DNA from 3 places in the Rahnella contaminans genome. Region 2 is predicted to be linked to each of the others. Evidence: predicted binding sites of a transcription regulator. Region 2 holds the regulator's gene; each other region holds the start of a gene.
The links. Region 2 encodes Fur, which represses iron uptake genes when iron is present. Its sites were predicted from a motif close to ATAATAATGAGAACNACTATCAA; they were not measured.

Region 1: the regulator Fur is predicted to act here: its motif matches at 1,046-1,068, upstream of GW579_RS20510 (TonB-dependent siderophore receptor).
Region 3: the regulator Fur is predicted to act here: its motif matches at 1,103-1,125, upstream of GW579_RS15910 (TonB-dependent receptor domain-containing protein).

What each region holds. Positions count from the first base shown of each region.
Region 1 covers NZ_JAADJS010000005.1:277,707-279,982, reverse strand. The annotation lists gene fes (enterochelin esterase) at 1-950, opposite strand, end outside; gene GW579_RS20510 (TonB-dependent siderophore receptor) at 1,184-2,276, shown strand, end outside.
Region 2 covers NZ_JAADJS010000002.1:877,964-880,239, forward strand. The annotation lists gene chiP (chitoporin ChiP) at 1-239, shown strand, start outside; gene chiQ (ChiQ/YbfN family lipoprotein) at 253-594, shown strand; gene fur (ferric iron uptake transcriptional regulator) at 735-1,190, opposite strand; gene fldA (flavodoxin FldA) at 1,507-2,034, opposite strand.
Region 3 covers NZ_JAADJS010000003.1:265,103-267,378, forward strand. The annotation lists gene GW579_RS15910 (TonB-dependent receptor domain-containing protein) at 1-885, opposite strand, end outside; gene GW579_RS15915 (TetR/AcrR family transcriptional regulator) at 1,312-1,923, shown strand; gene GW579_RS15920 (siderophore-interacting protein) at 2,099-2,276, shown strand, end outside.

The sequences.
Region 1 (2,276 bases), on a different contig from region 2:
GACGAAAGGCCACCAAAACTCTGCCCCGCGACCACCGTTTTTTGCGCGTTATCGCTGTGCGCGGCCCGTTTTTTCACCTGCGGCAATAACTCGTCCCGCACCGCCAGCCAGAACTCCGGATTGCAGGTCAGCTCGCGGCTGCGGGTTTGAATATCAATAACATCGATCAGCACATACACCGCGTCGGGCAGCGCCCCTTCGCGCGTGAGCTGCGTCAGTGGCTGCCAGACGGGCATCTGTTTCGCCCAAAACTGGCCGTCGAGCAGGATCGCCAGCGGGCGCAAGGCAGGCTCCTGGCTTTCGCCGGTGGTAAACACCCAGACGTTTCGCATATTCCCCAGACGCGCACTTTTCCAGCGGAATGTTTGTAACGCCGCCGGAGCTTGCGGCGCTTTCGGGCCATCAAGATCAAACTCTTCCCAGGCGGGCTGTGGCAACGCTTCCGGCATATGCAGGCCGGACAACGCATGGGATTTTGCACCGGGCCACGGGCGATGCGGATTCAGCGGATCGTGCGTCGCGTGGCGGAAGAGTTTTTTCCACCATTCACGCGCGGCAAGCATGCTCTGATAGTCATCGTTATTTTGCGGAAATTCAGCGCCGGATTCGGTACGTGGGATCAGGCTGTAGCTTCCGCGCCAGTCCGCACGCAATTCGGTCTGCCAGTGCCAGACATCCGTTCCGGCCAGCCGCTGCAAACTCTGCGGCGGCGACGACTGATGGTGATCGGTGATGCCGTTGATGTTGATCCAGACACGCTGGGTCTCCGAAGTCGTTTCGTTGCCCTGCGGATCCCGCCAGAAGAACGTCACACGATAAAAACCTTCGCGCGAAGGTTCCGTCCACGGCGTTCCCCGCGCAGCAATTTCATTCCACCACGCGGCACTTCCAGCCAGAGGTTCCAACAACATGACCTGAGCCGCAGGTTTTTGCGGATGCTGATATTTCATCATTTTTTACGCTTTACAGCCTTCTGGCAGACAAGAAAAAACATTCCCGGTATGGCGCTTTACACTTTCCCTACAAATTAGGAATGGGAATCTAATTGATAATTGTTTTTATTTGCAATAGTGTGTTACCGCCCGTAACGCGGGTCAACAAAAACTACACACACAACAGGCCATCCTCCTGTTCAATCTCGCTATTTTTCAGGAAAGGATGGAATTTCAGGGCAGAATCCGACATGAAAAGCAGGCTACCACACTATTCGCTGGCAACCTTAATCGGGCTGGGATCAGCGCTTACTTTCCCCGTCAGCGCAGCAGAAACCTCCGCAACAACCGCAACAGAAACCGGGACTACGGCCGCTGAAACGCCGAAAAAAACCGAAGACACGCTGGTCGTCACCGCTGCACAGCAAAACCTTCAGGCTCCGGGTGTTTCCACCATTACGTCTGATGAAATCCAAAAACGCCCACCGGCACGCGACATCAACGAACTGATCCGCACCATGCCCGGCGTAAACCTGACCGGTAACTCCACCAGCGGACAGCGCGGGAACAACCGCCAGATTGATATCCGCGGCATGGGCCCGGAAAACACCCTGATCCTGATCGACGGTTTACCGGTGAACAGCCGCAACTCCGTGCGTCAGGGCTGGCGCGGCGAGCGTGATACCCGCGGCGATACCAGCTGGGTTCCGCCAGATATGATTGATCGCATCGAAGTGATCCGCGGCCCGGCGGCCGCGCGTTATGGCAACGGTGCGGCGGGCGGCGTAGTGAATATCATCACCAAAAAAGACACCAGCGAATGGCACGGCTCATGGAATACCTACATGAACGCGCCACAGCATAAAGAAGAAGGTTCAACGAAACGCACCGATTTCAGCCTGTCCGGCCCGCTCAGCGACCAGTTCAGTTTCCGTCTGTTTGGCGGCTACAGCAAAACACAGGCTGATTCGCAGTATATCAACGACGGCCATCAGTCCGAACGCACCGGCACCTATGCCGACACCGTTCCGGCCGGTCGCGAAGGCGTCATCAATAAAAATATCGACGCCATGCTGCACTGGGATTTCGCCCGCATGCAGTCACTTGAGTTTGAGGTGTCCAACAGCCGTCAGGGCAACCTGTACGCCGGTGACACGCAAAACACCAATACCAGCGCGCTGGTTAAAAGTATGTACGGCAAAGAGACCAACCGTATTTACCGCCAGTCCTACGCCCTGACGTACAAAGGCGCATGGGACAACGGCGTTTCCACCACCAACTATGTGCAGTACGAAAAAACCCGTAACTCACGCATGGATGAAGGTCTGGCGGGCGGCACGGAGG
Region 2 (2,276 bases):
CCAAACCGAGTACCAATCCAATCTATGATCAGAGCCAGCGCCTGAAAGAAAGTGCCTGGAGCCTTGATGCGCTGTACACCATTCAGGAAGGGCGCGCGAAAGGTACGCTGTTCAAACTGCATTACACCCAGTACGACAACCACTCGGATATCCCGAGCTGGGGCGGCGGGTACGGCAACATTTTCCAGGATGAAAAAGACGTGAAATTCATCGTTATCGCTCCATTCACTATTTTCTGAGGTCGCTATGTCGATGAAAAAATTACTGATGATTGTGGTTTCCTCCGTTGTGCTGGCAGGTTGTGCGCCAACCGCGGATCAGGCTCAGATTTCTAAAACGCGTGAGGCATACAGCGCGTGTATTAATTCGGCAGAAGGCAATCCGGACAAACTGGCCTCCTGTCAGGTATTGCTGAACAAGCTCAAACAGGAAAAAGCCCACCAGAAATTTGCGGAACAGGAAACGGTTCGCGTGGTGGACTACCAGCGCTGTCTGACGGCGCGTAAGACCGGTGACGGGCAGGCGTATGCGGCGGATTGCGGCAAGATCTGGCAGGAAATCAAAGCCAGTAACGCACCTAATCCGGTTAACTAAAAGCAGGGATCTGAAACAAGCATCATCATAGAACGCAAAACCCCGGCTTGCCGGGGTTTTGCGTTTTAACTCTCATCCTGGAACACAGACATAAAAAAACCGCCTTTCAGCGGTTAATTTATTCGGACTGACCGTGCAGATTACTGCGCAGGTTTGTCATTGTGCAAAGATTCATCTTCGCGGCAATCGCCCGCTTCACAGTGTCCGTACAGATACAGACTGTGGTTGGTCAGTTTAATACCGTGTTTCTTCGCAATCTCACGCTGACGGCCTTCAATGTATTCGTCGCGGAATTCAATAACGCGGCCGCAATCAAGGCAGATCAGGTGATCATGATGATGTTGCTGAGTCAGTTCGAAAACAGACTTGCCGCCTTCGAAGTTATGACGGGTGACGATACCGGCATCATCAAACTGGTTAAGAACACGGTAAACCGTGGCCAGACCAATTTCTTCGCCCATATCAATCAGTTGCTTATAAAGATCTTCCGCACTAACGTGATGACCTTCCGGCGCTTGCAGCACTTCCAGGATTTTGAGGCGCGGAAGCGTGACTTTTAAGCCGGCTTTCTTCAGTGCGGTGTTGTTGTCAGTCATGCGGATTCAGTCCTGTTACTATGTGCTAATCAAGTTGAGGCATGCAGCCTGTGGCATCGGCGGCACAAAAATTTGTCGTTTAAGGATTCTTCGTTTAAGGGAAGTGTGCCGATTCTCAAAAACGTAGCCTGTTAATAAGGATCACAAAATGCCTGTCACATTCAATAATGCAACGACTTGATCGATAGAAAAAACAGATGAACTCAGTGTACCTTGATACCACCGAAAGTTACAATTTTGTAGCGGTTAAATTGTTAATTTCAGTAATAGTTTGGCCCTTCAATTGTAGAATAAATCCTCAGGGCCAACAGGGTTTTTAGCCAATAATTTCTGAAAGGCTCAGTTCTTCTGTGATCTGTTTGACCCATGCATCAACACGTTCGTTGGTCAGTTCCGGCTGACGATCTTCGTCAATTGCCAGCCCGATGAAGTGCTTATCATCAGCCAGACCTTTTGAAGCTTCGAAGTGATAGCCTTCAGTTGGCCAGTGACCCACGATCACCGCGCCGCGTGGCTCGATGATGTCACGCACAGTACCCAGCGCATCACAGAAGTATTCGGCATAGTCTTCCTGGTCGCCGCAGCCAAACAGCGCAACCAGCTTACCTTCGAAATCTATCTCTTCCAGCGTCGGGAAAAAGTCGTCCCAGTCACACTGCGCTTCACCGTAATACCAGGTTGGAATACCGATCAGCAAAATATCGAATTTTTCCAGATCCTCTTTGCTGCTCTTCGCAATGTCATGCACCTCTGCAACATCTTTACCCAATTGCTTCTGGATCATTTTCGCGATGTTTTCGGTGTTACCTGTATCGGATCCAAAGAAGATACCTACTACGGCCATAAGATTACCTAACCTCTTGTTCTTAATGAAGTGCTCTGCATTGCAGGCAATAATAACGCAGATGATAGCAAACTCGCGCGGCGGAGAATATGTTTCAGCTCGCCTTCTTAACTGGTGAATAAGTTTATCGGGCAATCTTTTTAAGTGTTATCGCCTTCGTGTGCTTTTAATAACCTCAAACTTATTGAGGGCAAAAGCAAAATTAAGAAATAATTCCCGCCACTCCTTAAGTTTGCCCGTTG
Region 3 (2,276 bases), on a different contig from region 2:
ATGGGTGTGATTAATTTTCTCGTAGTAATCGAGCGTGCCGGTGAATTTATGTTCGTCGTTTGGCTGCCAGATACCGGACGTCATGATGGCGTTAGAGTGCCAGTTCGCCGGATAAGCGTCGTGCGTCCCGCTGTTGTTGCTGGTTTCCTGACCGTCGCGGCGGCTGATCGCCACAAGGCCACGCAGGGTTTCATCACCGGCAGCGGCAGTAATGCCGTTGTGCCATGAACGGTCTGAAGAATCATAATCAGACTGGTAACCGAAATAGGTTTCTTTACCCGGACGCAGGTAATCGTCTGCGGTTTTTGGCAGGAAGGAAACGGCGCCGCCGATGGAAGTGTTGGCGCGTTCGGCTGACGTTGCGCCGGATTCGATATCCACCTGGCCGTAAATATACGGGTCGATGTAATCACGGCCGATGCCGGATGTGCCTAAACCAGCGCGGCTGGCGTAGCTGCGGCCGGTAGCACTTGGCTGTGGAATGCCGTCAACGTCGATGCTGACGCGGTTGCTTTCCAGACCACGAATGTTATAGCCGGTGTAACCGCTGCGGTCGAAGCCGCTTTTGCCGTTGCCGGAACCGCCACTTGAGCCGGTCGCGGTGATCAGTGGCTCATAACGCATGATGGTACCGAAATCGTTACCGCCACGTTTTTGCATTTCAGCCGCAGTGATGGTGGTTTTTGAGCCCGGCGTTTTATCCGGCAGGGTCTCGGTGACGGTCATCACTTCTTCATTGTTCTGTGCCAGATCCTTCGCACTGCGCACCACCGGTTTCTTTTTGATGGTTTCTGTAGATTGCGCTTTGTTCTGTGCCAGATCGGTGTTGTCTTTAACGGCTTCCGCTGCGTTTACGTTAAAGGTGGTGGTGAGAATCGTCCCCATGAAAATGACGTTTTTCACCAAACCCTGCTGTGTAAAGGATTTGAACATTTGTTTTTAGTCCTGCACTAATTTTTTTAAGTTCTGCTCGCATTTACTGCCTTTCGACAAATTCAGACGCGCTTGTCATCTGCTTTAATCTTCCGTGAAAAAGCCGTTGTCCTTATAAAATATGGGTTTAATTACAGTCCTTACCCATTTCAGCTTTGTGCGAATGATAATGATACTGATAATTGTTATCAACAAAATGGTAAATAAAAATGCGCTTCTTAACGAAATCTTTGCACTTCGTTCTGAAAAATGGGCTACGCGGGTCGCTTTACAAGGCACAAACCCGTCGTTAGAGTGGGGACATCAGGGAACTGTACTGTACAGTTTCGCCGCGACGGTTTTTTAGCCGTGGCCGTAATAGCAACGTCAGGAGGGAAGATGAAAGTCCGCACCGAAGCCCGCAGGGAGGCGATTATCGATGCCGCAGCGCAATTGTTTCAGGAAACCGGTTACGAACGCGCGTCAATGAATGAGCTCGCCCGGCGTCTCGGCGGTTCAAAGGCCACGCTCTACAGCTATTTCCCGTCGAAAGAAGCGCTGCTGGTGGCGGTGGTGAAAGCCTATGCTACCGGGCATCTTTCCGACGCCGTCAGCGATCTGACCCAAACGTGGGCGGATGCCAATCTTGAAACCATCCTCACCCGTTTTGGCGAAAGAATGTTGCTGGTGCTGACCAATGATGTCTCCGCGCTGGCGGTGTATCGCATGGTGATCGCCGAGTCCGGGCATTCCGAAATCGGCACGTTGTTTTATGACGCCGGGCCACGGGAGAGCGTCGATATCCTGGCAAAATTCCTGGGCAGTGCGATGGAGCGAGGGCAACTGGCGCAGGCCGATGCGCATCTGCGCGCCTTACAGTTTCTGGCGCTGGTGACGGCGCAAACCAACACGCGCGTCTATCAGCGTAATCCGGCACCGCTGGAAATTGCGGAAATCCGCCAGATGGTGAGCAGCGCCGTCGATATGTTTTTGCGCGGCGCGGTGCGTTAATCCACCCGGTGCGTTCTGCTGCACAAACCGCCAGCCGGCCTTCTTCGCGATGGTCGGTTTTTTTTTGAAGTCGTTGCATAAAATATTACTAAGATATATCTTTCACTGAATTGAGAATCATTCACGTCCTGAGCGGGCTCGCGACGATAAGTTTCGCCACCTTGAGAGAAAAAATATGGAACACAAACGCACTGAATCTTCCGCCGCCAACCTGCCGGTGCGCGTTAAGAACGAACTGGTTTTCCGCCACATCACGGTAAAAAGCGCGGAAACGGTTTCCGGCTGTTTTAAACGCATTGTACTGAGCGGTGACGAGCTGAAGGGTTTTACGTCCCGCGGTTTTGATGATCACA